4 regions of the Solibacillus sp. FSL K6-1523 genome follow, and region 4 is predicted to be linked to each of the others. Evidence: riboswitches for the same ligand, from Rfam matches in the RefSeq annotation. Region 4 holds a riboswitch; each other region holds the start of a gene.

Region 1 (4,248 bases), 1.8 Mb from region 4:
GGAATAGCCGAGAAAAATTGCCACGCTAATAAAAATCCAATTGTACTATTTTTCAACTTGTTCACCTCTTATTTCCATTGTTGTACAAGTTGGTATTGTACTTCATAAGCTGATTCACAATGTGTCACAATCCATTGATGAAATTGTCCGATCAGCTTTCGGTACAGTTCCACTTCATCAAATGGTGAGCGTGGTTCATCCAATATTTCATTCGATACAATGACAACCCGCACTCCTTGCTGTTGCCATGCAAGTAGCTGTTCTTGAAAGGCCAATATATAATCCGCAATCCGCTGCTCACGATTATCAAGCGTTTCTGTATGATACAACACATTGGCCAGCCATGTTGTGACACATTCAAATAATAGCACATGCTGAGCATTAAGCTGCTTCATTGCAGCCGGTATTTCCACTTGCATTTCAACAGTTAGCCAGTGTAACCCTTGCTGTTCGCGGTCTAGCTGATGCCGTTTAATTCGCGCTTCCATTTCTCGGTCAAACGCGACACCTGTTGCAACATAAATATACCGCGCGTCCTGTCCATATCGCTGAACAAACCGCTCTGCAAAGGCGCTCTTCCCACTTCTTACGCCACCTGTAATAAAAATCATTTATTTCTCACCCCTTAAAGCAGTAAAAGAACAAGCCGTTTTCTTAGCCTGTTCTCTAATTATAGATTTATATCAATTACGCCGAGGTGTAATTGCGTCCAGATTTTTTCGAGCTCGCTCGAAAAACTCCCCTTAAAAATCTGTGACATCCGCCGGGGCTTAGGTCAACACGAAGTTGATCACAAAGGCGTTGTCACAGGACGTGACGGGTTTAGCCTTTGTTCCCCAATTCAGCCGGGGTTTGAACCCCCGCTGAATCTAGTTAAATAGCTCTGGATAGACTGTTTCTGCCATGATTTGAACAGCTTGACCTATTCGTGGTGCTGGACGAGACATAATATCTCCATCAACTAAAAACACTTGTTTATTCGTCAATGCACTAATTTTATCCCAGCCAGCGCGTCCCATAATTTCACCGATTGGATCGTCTATATAATTCGTCGTTGTAATAATGATTTCGGGATTACGTAGGATAACATCTTCCTCAGCAACACTTATCCAGCTTTTTTGATCTGCAAAAATATTTTCGACACCTGCTGCATCCATTATTTCTTGTTGGAATGTTTCATTACCTGTTGTCCAAAGATCTGGTGCAGGTGAAATTTCGTAATATACTTTTTTCTTTGTTGCGATTGTAGCTGTTCTATCTTGTACTTCTTTAATTTGAGTTTGAATATCTTTGACGATTTGTTCACCAGTTGGCTTCACACCCATTACTTCTGATAATTGAATAATATCTGAATATACATCCTCAAATTGAGCAGCCGATTCGATAACAAATACTTTTAATCCAGCATCTTCTAGCTGATTAATTTGTGCTTCATCACCAACTGTATAGGCAACTACAACGTCCGGGTTTAATTCTACAATACGTTCTGCATTAATAACAGTAGATGTTGAAACACGCTCAATCTTTTGGGCAGCTTCTGGGTAACTATCATAATCTGTTGCACCGATAATTTTATCTCCTACACCTAATTCAAATAAAATTTCAGTATTGCTTGGTTGTAATGACACAACTGTTTCAGGTACAGCATCAAATGTCACTTCTACACCACGATCATCAATAACTTTATAAGATTCATTCGTATTAGATCCTTGCTGTTCTTGATTTACTTCGCCTTTTGGCTGGCTCGCTGTTTTTTCATCCACTCCACATGCTGTTAGTAAAAGCGCGGCTGCGAGTGGTGCAACCCATTTCATTTTAATTTTCATCGGTGTTCCTCTTTTCTTTTTTTAACTGGATAAGATTTACTAATAAACGGAATTTCATTATAAGCATGTTGTTTGTTCATATAAACAGCCATAACGAAAAATACATTCGCTAAAAGCCCTAAGAAATCAAATAAAATTTCCGGTACATCTCGTTCTTCACTCACTTTATGTAAAGCACGGTATGACTTTTTCGCTTCACTTCGGCAAATATGAAGCCTTACAGCACTTTCTATTCCCTGTGGCAATAAAAACTGTTGAATCACGTCTTCAACATGACTGACATAAAAATCATAGCGCTCACTTAACCAATTTAAATCATCTAAAGTAATCGCCATTTTCCCTCGTACAGAACCATTTACATGATAAGCAAGTGGCTGAATAATTTGCAAGTCTTCTAAAACAATCCTTCCTTTATCATCCTCTACTAATGTTGGTAAGACCGCACCAATTCTAGTCGTCAATGAATCTGTTCGGATTTCATAATCCACTAAAGAAATTTTTTCACGCATAAATGGATAGCACGAATAACGCATGTCCTTTTTCAATGCAAGTCCCTCACTTTTGTTCTAATTATTTGTAACGGCAATAAAAAAATGCCACCCAAGGAAATGGATGGCATCATAAATATCATAATAGAAAACTACGATTATTCCTGCCGCACATTCTCTTTAAATCCGAAGAGTATTTGTTACGATCAGAAAAAGCTTGGTGTCTTGGCTTTGCGCTTATCATACACGTGAAAATATCCCCACTTTTTAGCAGTCTCTTTTCATCAGTATTTATCAGCGCTCACAGTTACGGATATAGCTTCGGATTCACACCGAATTCCCAATTTATGCTTATAGCACTTTTTCCTGCAAACTTATTAAATTGATAAACATACTGTACCATACGAAAGTTCACATGCAAATAAGTATTTAGGTATAACGTTATTTTAACACGTCTGTTGATTGACTAACCTTTCTGTAAAAAAACAATAAAAAAGAGTATTCTCATGTAGATTCGCGTTGAATTGGAAGTTATTAATCTCCACCCCCACCACAGCTTGAGCAAGAACTACCAGACGAGCAACTATTACAAGAGCTTCCAGACCCGCAACTCGTACAACTTGATGAACCGTTGCTGCTTTCATTCATGTAATTATAAAATTCATCATAATGAAAATAGGAAACAGATAGGAAAGGAATGAGCATTGCGTTGTATTTTTGCTGACTTTTCCCTTTCTTCATCATTGCACGTATGGCATTTTTATCATGGTCTTTCACTCTATTTGCCGTTTTTTTCATGGATGCAATCAGTGAAAGGACAACTGGCATACTCTTGGCATCACTCTTAAAATATTTATCTATTAATTCATTTTCCGGGAAATCTTTAAATTCATCAATAATATTGGGAGGCACAGGGAATCTGAAAAAGCCTTTATATAGATGAATGTTCTCCTTTCTTATGTAGAAAAGTTCCGCATATATCCAATCAAAAAAACCACGTAAATTTGGATCTGGTTCCACATTAACATTCGGACTGTGATGAAGTGTTGTCCCTAAATAATTTTTTGAAAAGTCCTCATACTCACGGGTAAACATAAGCATCTCATGCCATAATTCATCGACTTTCTCACTAAACATTGGCGATTCTTTTAAAAGAGAAGTCAAAATAAAATAACGTTTCAAATCCAGAAGACGCCAGCCGTACTCATTTCCCTTTAACTTATTTTGTCTACTTACCCGATCCGCTACATTTTCCATATAACCTTTATTAAGGGATTGCTCCAAGTCGACACTGAGCTTTTTTAATCCTTTAATTGATTTTATATCTAATACTTGTGGAGCTAAACTAAATGTAAATGCGCGTTTTTTGCGTATAAATAATATAAACCAAATTAAAACGACAAGCAGGATTAACCATTCCATTGAACTCCCCCCATTCCTATTTGAAAACATTTCCATAATCTTACCACGGTTTCTTTACTAAGGACCATCCATTATTGTGCTAAATATGGATGTAACCTTGACCAGTTATAGAAATGTGCAAAAAAATATGTAGGGGAAAATCCACTTTCAGATTTCCTCCTACAAAATTAATTAATATTGTAAATATTTAACCTTTATTCAAAATCTTTTTCATTAAATCCAAAAATAAAGTTTTTTCATCTTCTGTAAGATTTTCAGTGAAGACTTGTTCAACCGTTCTCCAAACATTTAGAACTTCCTCTTTTATATCCATACCTGCTTGCGTAAGGGAAACGAGTGTTACGCGTTTATCCAAATCTGAACGTTTCATCGTTACAAGGCCAACATCTTCTAATCGTCGTACGGACTTTGCAACGGTTGAATGATTAATCCCTAATGATTTACAAAGTGCATTTTGTGATTGATTATCCTCTTTCCAAAGCTGCATTAGCATCATTTCTTGTCCTGGAAAT
Region 2 (4,248 bases), 3.0 Mb from region 4:
TAAATGGCCAACATTTGAAAGTGCCATACACTCCTCGACAATTTTAAAGTCTTCCACATTGTCTGAGCTTAGCCATTTTTTATATGGTATACGCCCCATCATAACGAGGTCCTTCACCGTAAAATCAAAGAGCACCGGAGATTCTTGACTGACAACGGCCATTTGCTGCGCTAGTTTTTTAGGGGAGATATCCCAAATTTCCTTTTCATGTAGCGTCACACTACCCGATGTTTGCTTTAAATGACGATAAATCATTTTTAGCATCGTCGTTTTACCACTACCATTTGGTCCAATGATGCCGATGAATTTCCCTTCCTCAATTGTGATGGACAAATTACGCAAAATTGCTTTTTCTGCTATAGAATATTCTAGGTCTTGAAGTTGTATCATTTTATTCCCCTTCTCCAAATGCATATCGCTGACGACGTAGCATCCAAATAAAGAATGGGCTACCACATAACGCTGTAATAATTCCAATTGGCATTTCTTCTGGTGCAATCGCAATACGTGCGCCCATATCCGCCCAAACGATAAAAATCGCGCCAAGTAATGCACTTAAAGGTAGGACAACTTTGTAATTTGAGCCGACTAACATTCTTACGATATGAGGAACGATTAATCCGACAAAACCGATACTTCCACTAACCGCTACAACAACACCCGTTAATAACGAAACAATAATAATAATAAAAATTCGAAAACGCTCAATATTAATTCCTAATGTTGCAGCTGTTTCCGTGCCGAGCAATAATGCATTTAATTGGCGATAGCTTAATGTTAGTAATGTAAAAACGATGACGAATACAACAGCAGGAATTCCAATGTTATTCCATTTTGCTCCGCCTAAACTGCCTAACATCCAATGCATGACCGCTTGAATGCCCCCTTGCTCCTTAGACATCATCAGCATAAAGTTCGTTAGCGCGCTTAGTACCATAGAAATCGCAACACCTGAAAGAAGTAAGCGAATCATGGATGTTCGTCCGCCAATACGAGCAAGTAAAAAAACGATACTTACAGCTGCGATTGCTCCTAAAAAAGCTGCAAATGATAGCGCATAGACACCGAGAAAGCTAAATGCACCGAGTAAAATAACCGATGTTGCACCAACAGAAGCACCCGATGAAACACCTAAAATATACGGATCTGCAATCGAGTTTTTCACTAATGCTTGAATGGCTGCACCACAAATTGCAAGTGATGCACCTACAATCATCGCGAGTAGGACACGCGGCACACGCAGTTCCATAATAATGATTTGCTGAGCGTTCGATGCGTTTGTAGTTGGTACTATACCAAGTTTATACATGAGTACCTCTATAATAAGTGAGGGGGTAATGCCTACAGAACCAACCATAATCGCGCCGATTCCTGAGCAAAGTAAAATAACGAATAACATAACTAACCAAACGTAAAATTTCCTGTTCTTCATCGCTTCACAGGCTCCCAACTAATAATCGCCGCGTAAAATTTATGACGATAGATAATTTCTCCGTTTTCTTCCGTTATAAAACCTGCAAGTGCTGCTTTTACATCATCGATCTGAAACGTGTCATTTAAAATCTTCTTACTTTGCGCGGTATATAATGCTTCATATGAGGCATAGCGATATGTACGTTCTAGTGGAAGCATTTCACAATCTGCATAAATCCCAAGCTGATAAAGCATATTGACGATTCCAATATAATCACGCCTTGGATATTTAATTTGATAACCGAATTGTTGATCGAGTACAACATAATGAGGCTGAATAGGCCCTGTTGTTAAGCCGATAATGACGCGCTTTTTTGCCAAGCGATTCATCTTCAACAATGCCTCATTCATTTCATAGATCCGGTAATAACAATTGACGCCAATGACAACATCATGCTTTTCTACTTCAGCATCTTCCCATTTTGCATGGACGTACTGCACCCCTTCGTCTTCTACAAAATATTGTTGTAAATATTGAAGAACACTTTCTGAACCATCTACTAATGTTAGCTTTTCAGCATCTTCTCGTAATGGAAAGGTGTAATTTCCCCATCCCGGACCGATTTCTAAACACGTCGCATTTTCCGGTATATGTTTCCGCATTTTTTCATAAATCGGCTTCGTATGGGCATCCGTTTGGCGATAGGATTTTTTTTGCATCGATTGAGACCAAAATGCTTCTTCTAATGCATCATCAATCATTCGTTCAGGCATTTCACCGTGCCAATTATGCATGCCTTCTTTCCATAGCTTCTCAAAATCGATATGTAAAGGTGACCCTTTCATTTCAAGCATCTCCTTTCTTATAAAATACAAAAAAACGTATAAATCAAATTGTTTATACGATCAAATACGCCTCGGCGTATTTGCGTCCAGATTTTTTTTCGAGCTTGCTCGAAAAACTCCTCTAAAAAATCTGTGACATCCGCCGGGGGCTTTAACTTGATTCAGCCTGGAATTGAACTCCCACTGAATTAAAGTCATTCTTGGCATTCATCCCCCACTAATAGAAGTGGAGAACTTCTGCTGAAGCAAGTTAATATGCCATTATGTATTGCATAGTGGCTCTTATACTCCCGTAAGAACAATATTCCGTTTATCAGCAGGTATCCTGACTTCGCATCCTAAAGTTCATAGCCCTTCCCGCAAATATTTTGCAGTGGTATCGCTACAACTCTCCGCTTCACAGTGGCGGGTACCGTGGTGACTTTCCATCACTCTTCCCTTTACGTATTTCTACACTGATAAATGTATTAAATTGTATACTTTCTTCATATCTAAATGCTGGCGCACATGTTCATCCAAAAGTTCATACGCCTGTTCACGACGATCCTCATCTGATACAACATCCCCAGCAACTAATTCCAGATTTTTTTCATTGCGTATAAGGTTGAAATAGTCGCGTGTAAAATGACGATTTTGGAAGATACCATGCACATATGTACCGATAATTTGTTCCGTATAAACACCATCTTGTCGACCATCATCAAAAGTAATAAACGGTGTCATTTTCTTCGTTGCCACACTGCGACCTAAATGGATTTCATAACCCTTCACATCGTGACCTGTTACAGTTTGGCCATGTACTTGTACGGTTTGTTTTTCTGTTACAAAATGCGTCTCAATTGGTAATAGCCCGAGTGATAAGTACGTGCCACCACTTCCTTCAATCGCAGACTCATCGCGAATGACTTCTCCAAGCATTTGGTAGCCTCCACAAATACCTACGACTTTTCCACCTTTTTGTGCATGCTTCAAAATGCCTTGTGCTAAGCCATTTTCTTGTAGCCACAAAAAATCTTCTACCGTATTTTTAGTGCCTGGCAAAATAATGACATCTGGCTGCTTTAAATCTTTTAATGAAGACACAAACCGAGGTCCCACTCCTGGTTCCTCAAATAATGGGTCAACATCTGTAAAGTTTGAAATACAAGGTAAGCGAATAATCGCAACATCAATTGCAAATTCTTGTTGCTGTGGTTTTTTTAATCGTAAGCTCGATAGTGCCATCGAATCCTCCGCTTCAATTTGTACATCCACATATGGAATAACACCTAAAACAGGAATTCCCGTATAGTTTTCAAGCCATTCCACACCACTATCCAATAATTCCTTCATCCCTCGGAATTTATTAATAATGACACCTTTTACCCGAGCGCGTTCTTCATCATCCAAAAGTGCTAACGTACCAACGATTGAGGCAAACACACCACCACGTTCAATATCCGCAACTAAAATGACACTTGCATCGGTTTCGTGTGCCATACGCATATTCGCAATATCACGTGCTTTCAAATTGATCTCCGCTGGACTGCCCGCACCTTCCAATACTAAAATTTCAAACTGTTCGCTTAGACGCCCAAGTGATTTCCGTATTTCTGGCATAACATCCTCTACAAATGTTTCTCGGTATGTCAAAGCATCCATATTCGCTAAATGTTTTCCATGTAAAATCACTTCAGATATCATTTCCCCTTTTGGTTTTAGGAGGATTGGATTCATATCTGTTGTCGCGTCAATTTTAGCGGCTTCTGCTTGTACACCTTGGGCACGACCAATTTCACCACCACTTTTTGTAATGTATGAATTCAATGCCATATTTTGTGATTTGAACGGTGCTACGCGAAATCCATCATTCGCAAAAATCCGGCAAAGTGCTGTGCAAATGACACTTTTTCCAACATCTGAGGACGTCCCTTGAATCATAATTGCTTTCATTAAAATTCAAGACCTTTCATTGCTTTAACATCTTGCTCCTCGTAATAATGCTTTGTC
Region 3 (4,248 bases), 2.6 Mb from region 4:
GTGAAGCACTGGACCGGGTCGGTTTATCTGAAAAATACGATGCTTATCCAAGTCAGCTTTCGGGTGGGCAACAGCAGCGGGTTGGAATTGCGCGCGCGGTCGCTTTGAATCCAGATATTATTTTATTTGATGAACCTACGTCAGCATTAGATCCAGAGCTTGTTGGAGAGGTGTTAACCGTTATGAGGGAGATAGCCAAGGAAGGGACGACAATGCTTGTTGTAACGCATGAAATGTCATTCGCACGCGATGTAGCAAACCGGGTTATCTTTATGGATGGGGGAAATATTGTAGAGGAAGGCACGCCACATGAAATTTTTGTCCAACCAAAAGAAGAGAGGACAAAACGTTTTCTTCAGCGCGTGTTGCCGGATGATTATACGTATCATATATAAAGGTCGGAATGGGTGAATTTTTACTTGCGATGTCATTCATAACATATCGGCCTCTTTATTGATCAACCTAATATTTGAATAATCAGGTGTATCCATGTAGAGGCCATATTAAGGAGATTACAGACGTGCATCCTTCTGAAAGTTAAGGGCGAAATGATTAGCTTCTTCGTATACGGCAAACTTATACCCCTGTTCTCTGTAAAATGCAATAATCTCTGGAAGTGCCGCCAAAGTTTGTGGTTTTTCGTGCATTAGCACAACTTCTCTATCAGCTTTTGTGCCACTTTTAATATTCTCTATAATTTGGGATGGATTATCTTTTAACGACCAGTCATTGGAATCAATTGTCCAATCCCAAACTTTAATGTTTGCGTCTACGATTTGATTGCGAATCTGTTCACTTTTCAACCCTGGTGCGGAACCATAAGGAGGGCGAACTAAACGGGGGTTTGTACCAGTAATCTCATGAATTAGTGCTAACGCTTCGTTCATCTCGGGTACAAACTGATTATCCTTGTATAATGTTTTGGATTCATGCGTCATGCTATGGGCACCGATATAATGTCCTTCTGTTGTTGCCCGTTTTACACTTTCCTGGAGATGCTTCTTTTTCAGGTTACTTCCTTGCATGAAAAAGGTTACTTTCACATTTTGCTCGTATAAGACATCTAGAAATTGGCCTGTTAATATGCTAGGACCATCATCAAATGTTAGGTAGACCACTTTATCTAAAGATATTTCTTCTGTACTTGCTTGTTCCTTATCTTGGCTGATTGGGGCTTCTACCTCCTCTGTAGAATCTTGTTGGGTGTTGTTGTTAACTTCAGAATTTGAGTGTTCTAAAGATTCTTCCTTTAGATTAGTTTGTTCTTTACCTTGGTTAATCGAAGGCTCTACTTTTTCGGTCATATCTTGCTTACTACTTTTTTCATTAATAGCATACGATTTTCCTACAATAAAACCAGCAAAAAAAATAGGGATTAGCATAACCAGTATCGTCATTACAATTCGTGATCTTCTTTTTTTTCTTCTTTTGTCATACTCATTTTGTGGTGCTCTCATGATTGTTAAATCCTCCTGCTGTAAATTTGAGTGTTTATGTACGTTCGTTTTTCCGTATATTATATGAAACTAGTAGACATTTGAATGTGTTTGCTATTTGAAGTGCAAAGCGATAGTGGACCTCTCGATGTTTTGTAATAATAAAATATTCACTTTTTCTAATTTTCAACATGTCGCAAATACGTTCTACCTATTTGACGGGTCAGGCAAATAAAAAGTTTATATTAATTTTATATAAATAGGTTCAACTTATATATTTAATGAATAGTGATGAAGTTTCTGAAAACTCCCTCTTATCTACATACAAACATTCATTCTTCCGCTATAATAGAATAACCTATCAATTAAATAAGAAATGTGAAGGTTCTTAAAAAATTAGTTTTTCAAATTAATGAATAAGGATTAAAAGGGAAATCGGTTTCAGTCCGATGCGGTCCCGCCACTGTAAATGCGAGTTTGTTGAAAAAAGCCACTGAAGAAATTTGGGAAGGTATCAACAAGTATTCATGCATGAGCCAGGAGACCTGCCTCTACATTGCCAACAGTAAACCTGCGAGGATCGGGAGTGGCTTATAATTATCGATTCGAAATTATTTGCATACATCAATGGAAGTCTCCCAAGTTGGAGGCTTCTTTCTTTTGGTTGAAAAAACGGTTCTAGATAGGCTACGTAAAATTTAGGAGGAAAATAAAATGAAGAAAATACAAAGTTTAGCAATGCTCTTTTTAATGGCGATGCTCGTACTAGTAGGTTGTGGCACAGGGGATTCTAAGCCTACAACAAATGATACAGAACAAAACAAAACAGCAAAAGGTAAGGATAGTGCAGCTGCACAATTCCCTGTAACGGTAACGGATTCACTAGGAAGAGAGATAGCATTAGAAAAACAACCCGAACGTATTATTTCTCTTGCCCCTTCAAATACTGAAATTTTATTTGGCTTAGGGTTAAATGAAGAAATTGTCGGCGTTTCAGATAACGATACTTTCCCAGAACAAGCAACGACAAAGGAAAAAGTAGGCGGCATGGAATTTAATTTAGAGCTAATCGCATCACTTAAACCAGACATCGTATTTGCGCATGAATCAGGCATGTACAATTTTGAAAAGGGCATGGAACAGTTAGAAGCAATGGGCATTGCTGTTTTTGTCGTAAAAAATACGGTGAATTTTGAAGAAACATATGAAACGATGAAGCAAATTGGGCAACTAACAGGCAAGGTAGCACAAGCAGATGAGATGGTTGCTACTATGCAAAAAGATATTGAAGAAATGACAACTAAGGCAGTTGGTTTAGATGGGAAATCGGCATTTATTGTTGTAGGTACGAACCCCGATTTATACGCGGTTGGCACAGGAACATTTATTAATGAAATGCTTCATACGGTAGGTGTTAAAAATAGTGTGACACAACCAGGTTGGCTACAATATAGCGCAGAGCAATTTGTAAGTGACAATCCAGAAGTGATTTTAGTAACATACGAAGACGATATTGAGGCAATTTTATCAAATCCAGCTTATGCAGAAATGGATGCAGTGAAATCTGGAAATGTTCATTTAATTGATGCGGATACAACAAGTCGTCAAGGACCTCGTATTGTAGAAGGTATTCAATCAATTGCACAAACAATGTATCCAGAGGTTTTCGGTGAATAAAAAATATACATTCGCTTATTTAGTATCAATCGTTTTGCTGCTATTAAGCGTATGGCTCGGTGTGTCAATTGGCTCGGTTAATATTCCGATTGCAACATTATGGGACAAGGCGACTGATCCCGTTGCCCACAGTATTTTATGGAAAATCAGAATGCCCCGTGTCATTTTAGCAGCAATTATCGGAGCTTCTTTAGCGATTGCAGGTGCAGCTTTTCAAGGGTTGCTTAAAAATCCACTGGCAGATCCGTATACATTAGGAATTTCTTCAGGTGCCTCGGTTGGTGCTGTGATGACGATTTTCCTAGGTATCTCGATTCCATTATTGGGAACCTTTACATTACCTGTATTTAGTATGATTGGTGCGCTACTAACGATGATTGCAGTATTAAGCTTTGCGCGAATCGTAGACCGTACACTGAAAATGGAAACACTTATTTTAACAGGTGTTATTTTTAGTTCCTTTTTAGGTTCTTGCATTTCGTTAATGGTCGCCTTAACAGGAGAAGAGTTGCGAGAAATTATCGGTTGGCTTTTAGGCAGTGTTTCAATGCGCGGTTGGCCGTATGTGAAAATGATTTTGCCATTCGCGATTATCGGAACCGTTATTATTTGGTTACAACGCCGCGAATTAAATGCGATGATTTATGGTGAAGAACGTGCGCAATATTTAGGAGTTAATGTGAAACGTAGTAAATTTATGATTTTAGCGGGTGGTTCGATGCTAACAGGTGCATCTGTTGCAGCGTCTGGTACAATTGGCTTTGTTGGTCTTGTAATTCCGCATATGGTCCGCAGTATTATCGGGGCAGATCATCGACATTTACTCCCAATTTCCTTATTGAACGGGGCAAGCTTACTCGTCATTTGTGATTTAGTATCGCGGACAATTATTGCGCCAGTTGAGCTACCAATCGGTGTAATTACAGCGTTTATCGGTGCACCAGTATTTGCTTATATTTTCTTTAAACAGCGTAGAAAGGGGGGAGCATGATGCTAAAGGTTCAAAATATTTCAGGTGGCTATCATGCAAACCCAATTGTCAAAAACATGTCATTTCAAGTAGGTAAGGGAAAAATTCTTGGAATACTTGGACCGAATGGTAGCGGCAAATCGACACTATTAAAAATTATTAGTG
Region 4 (4,248 bases):
CGACGGCTATGATGTTGTTATTTATGGGGCGACCATTCCTTTTTTAAAGGATGAATGGGGATTCTCTAATATCGTAGCGGGGTCAATTAGTAGTTATACAACGATCGGTACGGCAATTGGTGCGGTGTTATTCGGCTTGTATGCAGATCGTTTTGGAAGAAAAAACATTATTATTTTTACAACCTTCCTTTTTAGTTTATTTACATTATTATCTGGATTTGCAACAACGCCTCTCTTATTTATCATTTGTCGTGTCATTGCAGGATTAGGATTTGGGGGAGTTATGCCGAATGTTGCTGCTTTAATTTCAGAATATGCCCCGACAAAACATCGTGCGGCCATTATTTCATTCATTTTTTGCGGGTACTCTGTAGGTGCGATGCTTGCCTCATTTAGTGGCCAAGTATTTCTAGAAAAATTCGGTTGGCAACCTGTTTATTGGATTGCTGGTTTACCACTTCTTATTTTGCCTTTTATCGTGCGTATCATTCCAGAATCCCTTAATTCTTTAGTTCAACAAAAGGATACGAAAGCGCTTGCTGCTGTTCTTCGAAAAATAGAGCCGACGCTTCCGAAAGATGTTCAATTTACATTTGCCGAGCAGCTAGCAAGTCAAAAGTCTCCAGTACGTGATCTGTTCAAAAATAAACTTGCTTTAAGTACAACGATGTTTTGGTTATCATGCTTCTGTACATTTATCTTAATGTATTCTTTAAATACATGGCTTCCAACATTAATGATGAATGCAGGCTATGACTTAAAATCGAGTTTGATGTTTATTGTAGCGCTACAATTCGGTTCAATTGCTGGCACAATGGTATTCGGTAATTTCATTAAATATTTTGGTTTCAAACGTGTCCTTATCCCGCTTTATTTAGTTGGAGCGGTATCACTGACATTGATTGGTTTTTCAAAAAATATTTATCTTGCTTATGGGCTAATTGTTATTATTGGTGCTGCTTCACTTGGTTTACAAAATATGTCGAATGCTTATGTGGCGGAATATTATTCAGTCGATGTTCGCGCTGCAGCACTTGGTAGTACAATGGCTTTTGGACGTATTGGTTCCATCGTTGCCCCAACGTATATGGGCATTTTATTAACGTTTAATCTCCAGCCACAAATTAACTTTATGGCAATTGGTATTGCGGCAATTTTTGGTGCAATAGCGATGAGTTTTATTCGTGAAGAACGTGCAGACTACGCGGTGGAGAAGCGCGTAACGTCTAATAAAGTCACAAAAGTAAAAGCTCCTGCGAATAGTTTATAATCTTTGTCAGCTGAAAAATAAAAAATTCCATAGCAGTTTAGCGAAGCCTTATAAAAAATCAGGGACGGTTGAAAAGCGTCCCTGATTTTTTATTGCTGGGATTTCCGGTTAATAGCCAAGTAGTCGGCCTTGATAGCCAAAATTACGCAAATTATAGCCATATTCTGATCGCTAATAGCCAAACATCAGCAGGTTATAGTCAAAACAATGCAGTTAATAGCCATTCCACGTTATAATAGCCAATTTCCCTCATTTTATAGCCAAATTTGCCAACCTCTTATACTTTGCAGCTGATTTCCATTCTAAAAAGGGCTATGTGGCAAGAACAGATTTTGGTGTTGCTCCATTTATGATATACTCTATTTTGGTAAAAATTTTGATGAATTATTATACTAAACCAATACATATTTATGGTAATCGTTATTTGAGATTTACTTTTCATTTGAAGGATGGTACACTAAGGGCTATCCAACAACAATATATTGTGTTTGTTTTTTGAAGGTACTACTATATGTAGTTTAAAAGGGAAGTTCGGTGCAATACCGACGCTGTCCCCGCAACTGTGAAGCTGACGATGATTAAATCCACTGTACATTCGTATGGGAAGGTAATCAGAGAATGAAGCAAAGCCAGGAGACCTGCCTTTAGAAAACCAATCAATCATTTCTTCGGGGACTGGGAAATGGGGACGTCACCACTTTTAGGTATTATTAACGTTTCCATTTTAGGCTGTCTCTGTAAAAAGAGACGGCCTTTTTATTTTATTATTTAAGAAAAGAGGAATTTATTATGAAACTTTATACGAAAACAATTTGTCCGAAATGTCTTTGGGTGAAATCTGAATTGCAAAATGCAGGACTTGAAGCGGAAATTATTAATATTGATCATGATGAGCAAGCAAAACAAAAAATTATGGAAGCTGGGCTTTTGAGTGTACCTGTTCTTGAAGTGGATGGAACGTTTACAGCAGATGTTAAGGAGATTATTGCTCAAATTGAGTTGATTACGCAATGATTGTTTACGCGAGTCGTACAGGGAATGTGCGTAGTGTTGTTTCGAAGTTAGAAAAGGAATCCATTGAAATTTCGGAAGGATTACTATTGAAAGAGCCTTATTTATTAATCACTTACACAGATGGATTAGGAGCTGTCCCTGCAAAAGTATCTCATTTTTTAGAAGAGAACCGAGCATTTTGTAAAGGGGTAGTTGTGAGTGGTAATAGTAATTTTGGACATACGCAATTTGGCGCTGCTGGAGAAAAAATTGCGGACACTTATGAAGTACCTTTAGTGTGTAAATTAGATTTAAGGGGTTATCAGGCAGACTATGACGTGATACAAGCATTTTATGAAACGAGGGTATTAGCATGAAAACATATTTAAAGCTGAATAATGATGTATTGAATCGTTATAGTACAACGGGTCAACTAGAGTTAGAAAAAGATCATGAGGCAACGCGCCGTTACTTTTTAGAATATGTAAATGTCCGTTTACGTTATTTTATTGATCTAGAAGAAAAAATTCGCTATTTAGTTGATGAAGGTTACTATGAAAAAGAATTTATCGACATGTATGAGATGGAATTTATTAAACATTTGTACAAAAAAGCGTATGATTATAATTTCCGTTTCCCATCTTTTATGAGTGCGAGCAAATTTTACGATAGCTATGCAATGAAAAGTCGTGACGGGGAAGAAATTTTAGAAAAATATGAAGACCGCATTGTCATTATTGCCTTGTATTTAGCAAAAGGTGACAAAATTTTAGCAGAACGTTCTGTAGAAGCGATTATGGAAGCGTATCAACCTGCAACGCCGACTGCATTAAATAGTGGAAAAAAAGCACGTGGTGAATTAGTAAGTTGCTTTAAATTATCGATGGATGACTCGATGAATAGTATTTCTGAAAATATTGGCTATTGTTTAGAACTTTCACGCCTTGGCGGTGGGGTTGGCGTGAACTTAACTGATTTACGTCCATTAGGAGATCCAATTAAAGAAATTTTAAACCGTGCAAGTGGTGTAATGCCAGTAGCGAAACTTTTGGAAAACTCGTTTAGTTATTCCAATCAGCTGGGACAACGAAATGGTTCGGGCGTTGTCTATTTAAATATTTTCCATGCGGACGTTGAAAATTTCATTTCTTCAAAAAAACCGAATGCGGATGATAAAATTCGCCTCGCTACTTTATCGACAGGTATTATTATTCCGAGTATTTTCTTTAACCTTATGAAACGTGATAAAGATATAGTGCTATTTAGTCCATACGATATTTTTAAAGAATACGGCAAGCGCATGTCTGAGATTTCAATTTCGGAAATGTATTATGAGTTACTAGACAATCCGAAAATTCGTAAAATCAAGCGTTTAAATGCACGTAAACTTTATACGGAAGTGAAAAAAGCACAATTTGAATCGGGTTATCCATTTGAAATTTTTGATGATAATGTCAATGATGTGCATCCACTTAAAAATATTGGCCGTGTGAAAATGTCCAACCTATGTACTGAAATTTTACAAGTACAGCAAACAAGTTTAATTACGGACCAAGATCAACCGAATGAATACGGGCTAGATGTATCTTGTAACTTAGGTTCAATCGATATCCATGCAGCAACGAAAGTGAATGATTTTGGAGCGTTAGTCGATACGGCGATGCGTTTATTAACGAATGTTTCCCAAATGACGAACATAAAAAATGTACCGTCTGTTGTAAAAGCAAATGAATTAATGCATTCCGTAGGGCTTGGTTGTATGAATCTTCATGGCCATCTTGTTACTGAGGAAATCATGTACGGCTCGAAGGATTCTGTTGATTTTATAGATCGTTTTATGGAAGCGATGAACTACTACTCACTTCAATCATCAATGGAAATTGCCAAAGCGAATGGCGAAACATTTTACCGATTTGAGGATAGTGAATACGCTTCAGGCATTTATTTCGATCAATATGTAAATGCAGAAGAAAAAGAACTTTCGC

The links. Region 4 has a riboswitch for cobalamin ahead of MHI10_RS15145 (glutaredoxin family protein). Riboswitches for the same ligand answer to the same signal wherever they lie in the genome.
Region 1: linked by a shared signal. The riboswitch ahead of MHI10_RS05910 (hypothetical protein) and the one ahead of MHI10_RS15145 (glutaredoxin family protein) in region 4 are both predicted to bind cobalamin.
Region 2: linked by a shared signal. The riboswitch ahead of MHI10_RS00925 (class I SAM-dependent methyltransferase) and the one ahead of MHI10_RS15145 (glutaredoxin family protein) in region 4 are both predicted to bind cobalamin.
Region 3: linked by a shared signal. The riboswitch ahead of MHI10_RS02585 (ABC transporter substrate-binding protein) and the one ahead of MHI10_RS15145 (glutaredoxin family protein) in region 4 are both predicted to bind cobalamin.

Annotation. Positions count from the first base shown of each region.
Region 1 is NZ_JBBOSU010000001.1:1,287,602-1,291,849, reverse strand. Features, by position in the region: gene MHI10_RS05925 (adenosylcobinamide-GDP ribazoletransferase) at 1-65, opposite strand, end outside; gene MHI10_RS05920 (bifunctional adenosylcobinamide kinase/adenosylcobinamide-phosphate guanylyltransferase) at 69-611, opposite strand; gene MHI10_RS05915 (ABC transporter substrate-binding protein) at 870-1,826, opposite strand; gene MHI10_RS05910 (hypothetical protein) at 1,823-2,371, opposite strand; cobalamin riboswitch at 2,512-2,693, opposite strand; gene MHI10_RS05905 (hypothetical protein) at 2,849-3,736, opposite strand; gene MHI10_RS05900 (MarR family winged helix-turn-helix transcriptional regulator) at 3,924-4,248, opposite strand, start outside.
Region 2 is NZ_JBBOSU010000001.1:179,264-183,511, reverse strand. Features, by position in the region: gene MHI10_RS00935 (ABC transporter ATP-binding protein) at 1-390, opposite strand, end outside; gene MHI10_RS00930 (FecCD family ABC transporter permease) at 392-1,432, opposite strand; gene MHI10_RS00925 (class I SAM-dependent methyltransferase) at 1,429-2,259, opposite strand; cobalamin riboswitch at 2,558-2,734, opposite strand; gene MHI10_RS00920 (cobyric acid synthase) at 2,710-4,191, opposite strand; gene MHI10_RS00915 (cob(I)yrinic acid a,c-diamide adenosyltransferase) at 4,191-4,248, opposite strand, start outside.
Region 3 is NZ_JBBOSU010000001.1:541,586-545,833, forward strand. Features, by position in the region: gene MHI10_RS02575 (amino acid ABC transporter ATP-binding protein) at 1-395, shown strand, start outside; gene MHI10_RS02580 (polysaccharide deacetylase family protein) at 513-1,457, opposite strand; cobalamin riboswitch at 1,802-2,003, shown strand; gene MHI10_RS02585 (ABC transporter substrate-binding protein) at 2,151-3,113, shown strand; gene MHI10_RS02590 (FecCD family ABC transporter permease) at 3,106-4,104, shown strand; gene MHI10_RS02595 (adenosylcobinamide amidohydrolase) at 4,104-4,248, shown strand, end outside.
Region 4 is NZ_JBBOSU010000001.1:3,136,873-3,141,120, reverse strand. Features, by position in the region: gene MHI10_RS15150 (MFS transporter) at 1-1,270, shown strand, start outside; cobalamin riboswitch at 1,753-1,930, shown strand; gene MHI10_RS15145 (glutaredoxin family protein) at 2,060-2,284, shown strand; gene nrdI (class Ib ribonucleoside-diphosphate reductase assembly flavoprotein NrdI) at 2,281-2,640, shown strand; gene nrdE (class 1b ribonucleoside-diphosphate reductase subunit alpha) at 2,637-4,248, shown strand, end outside.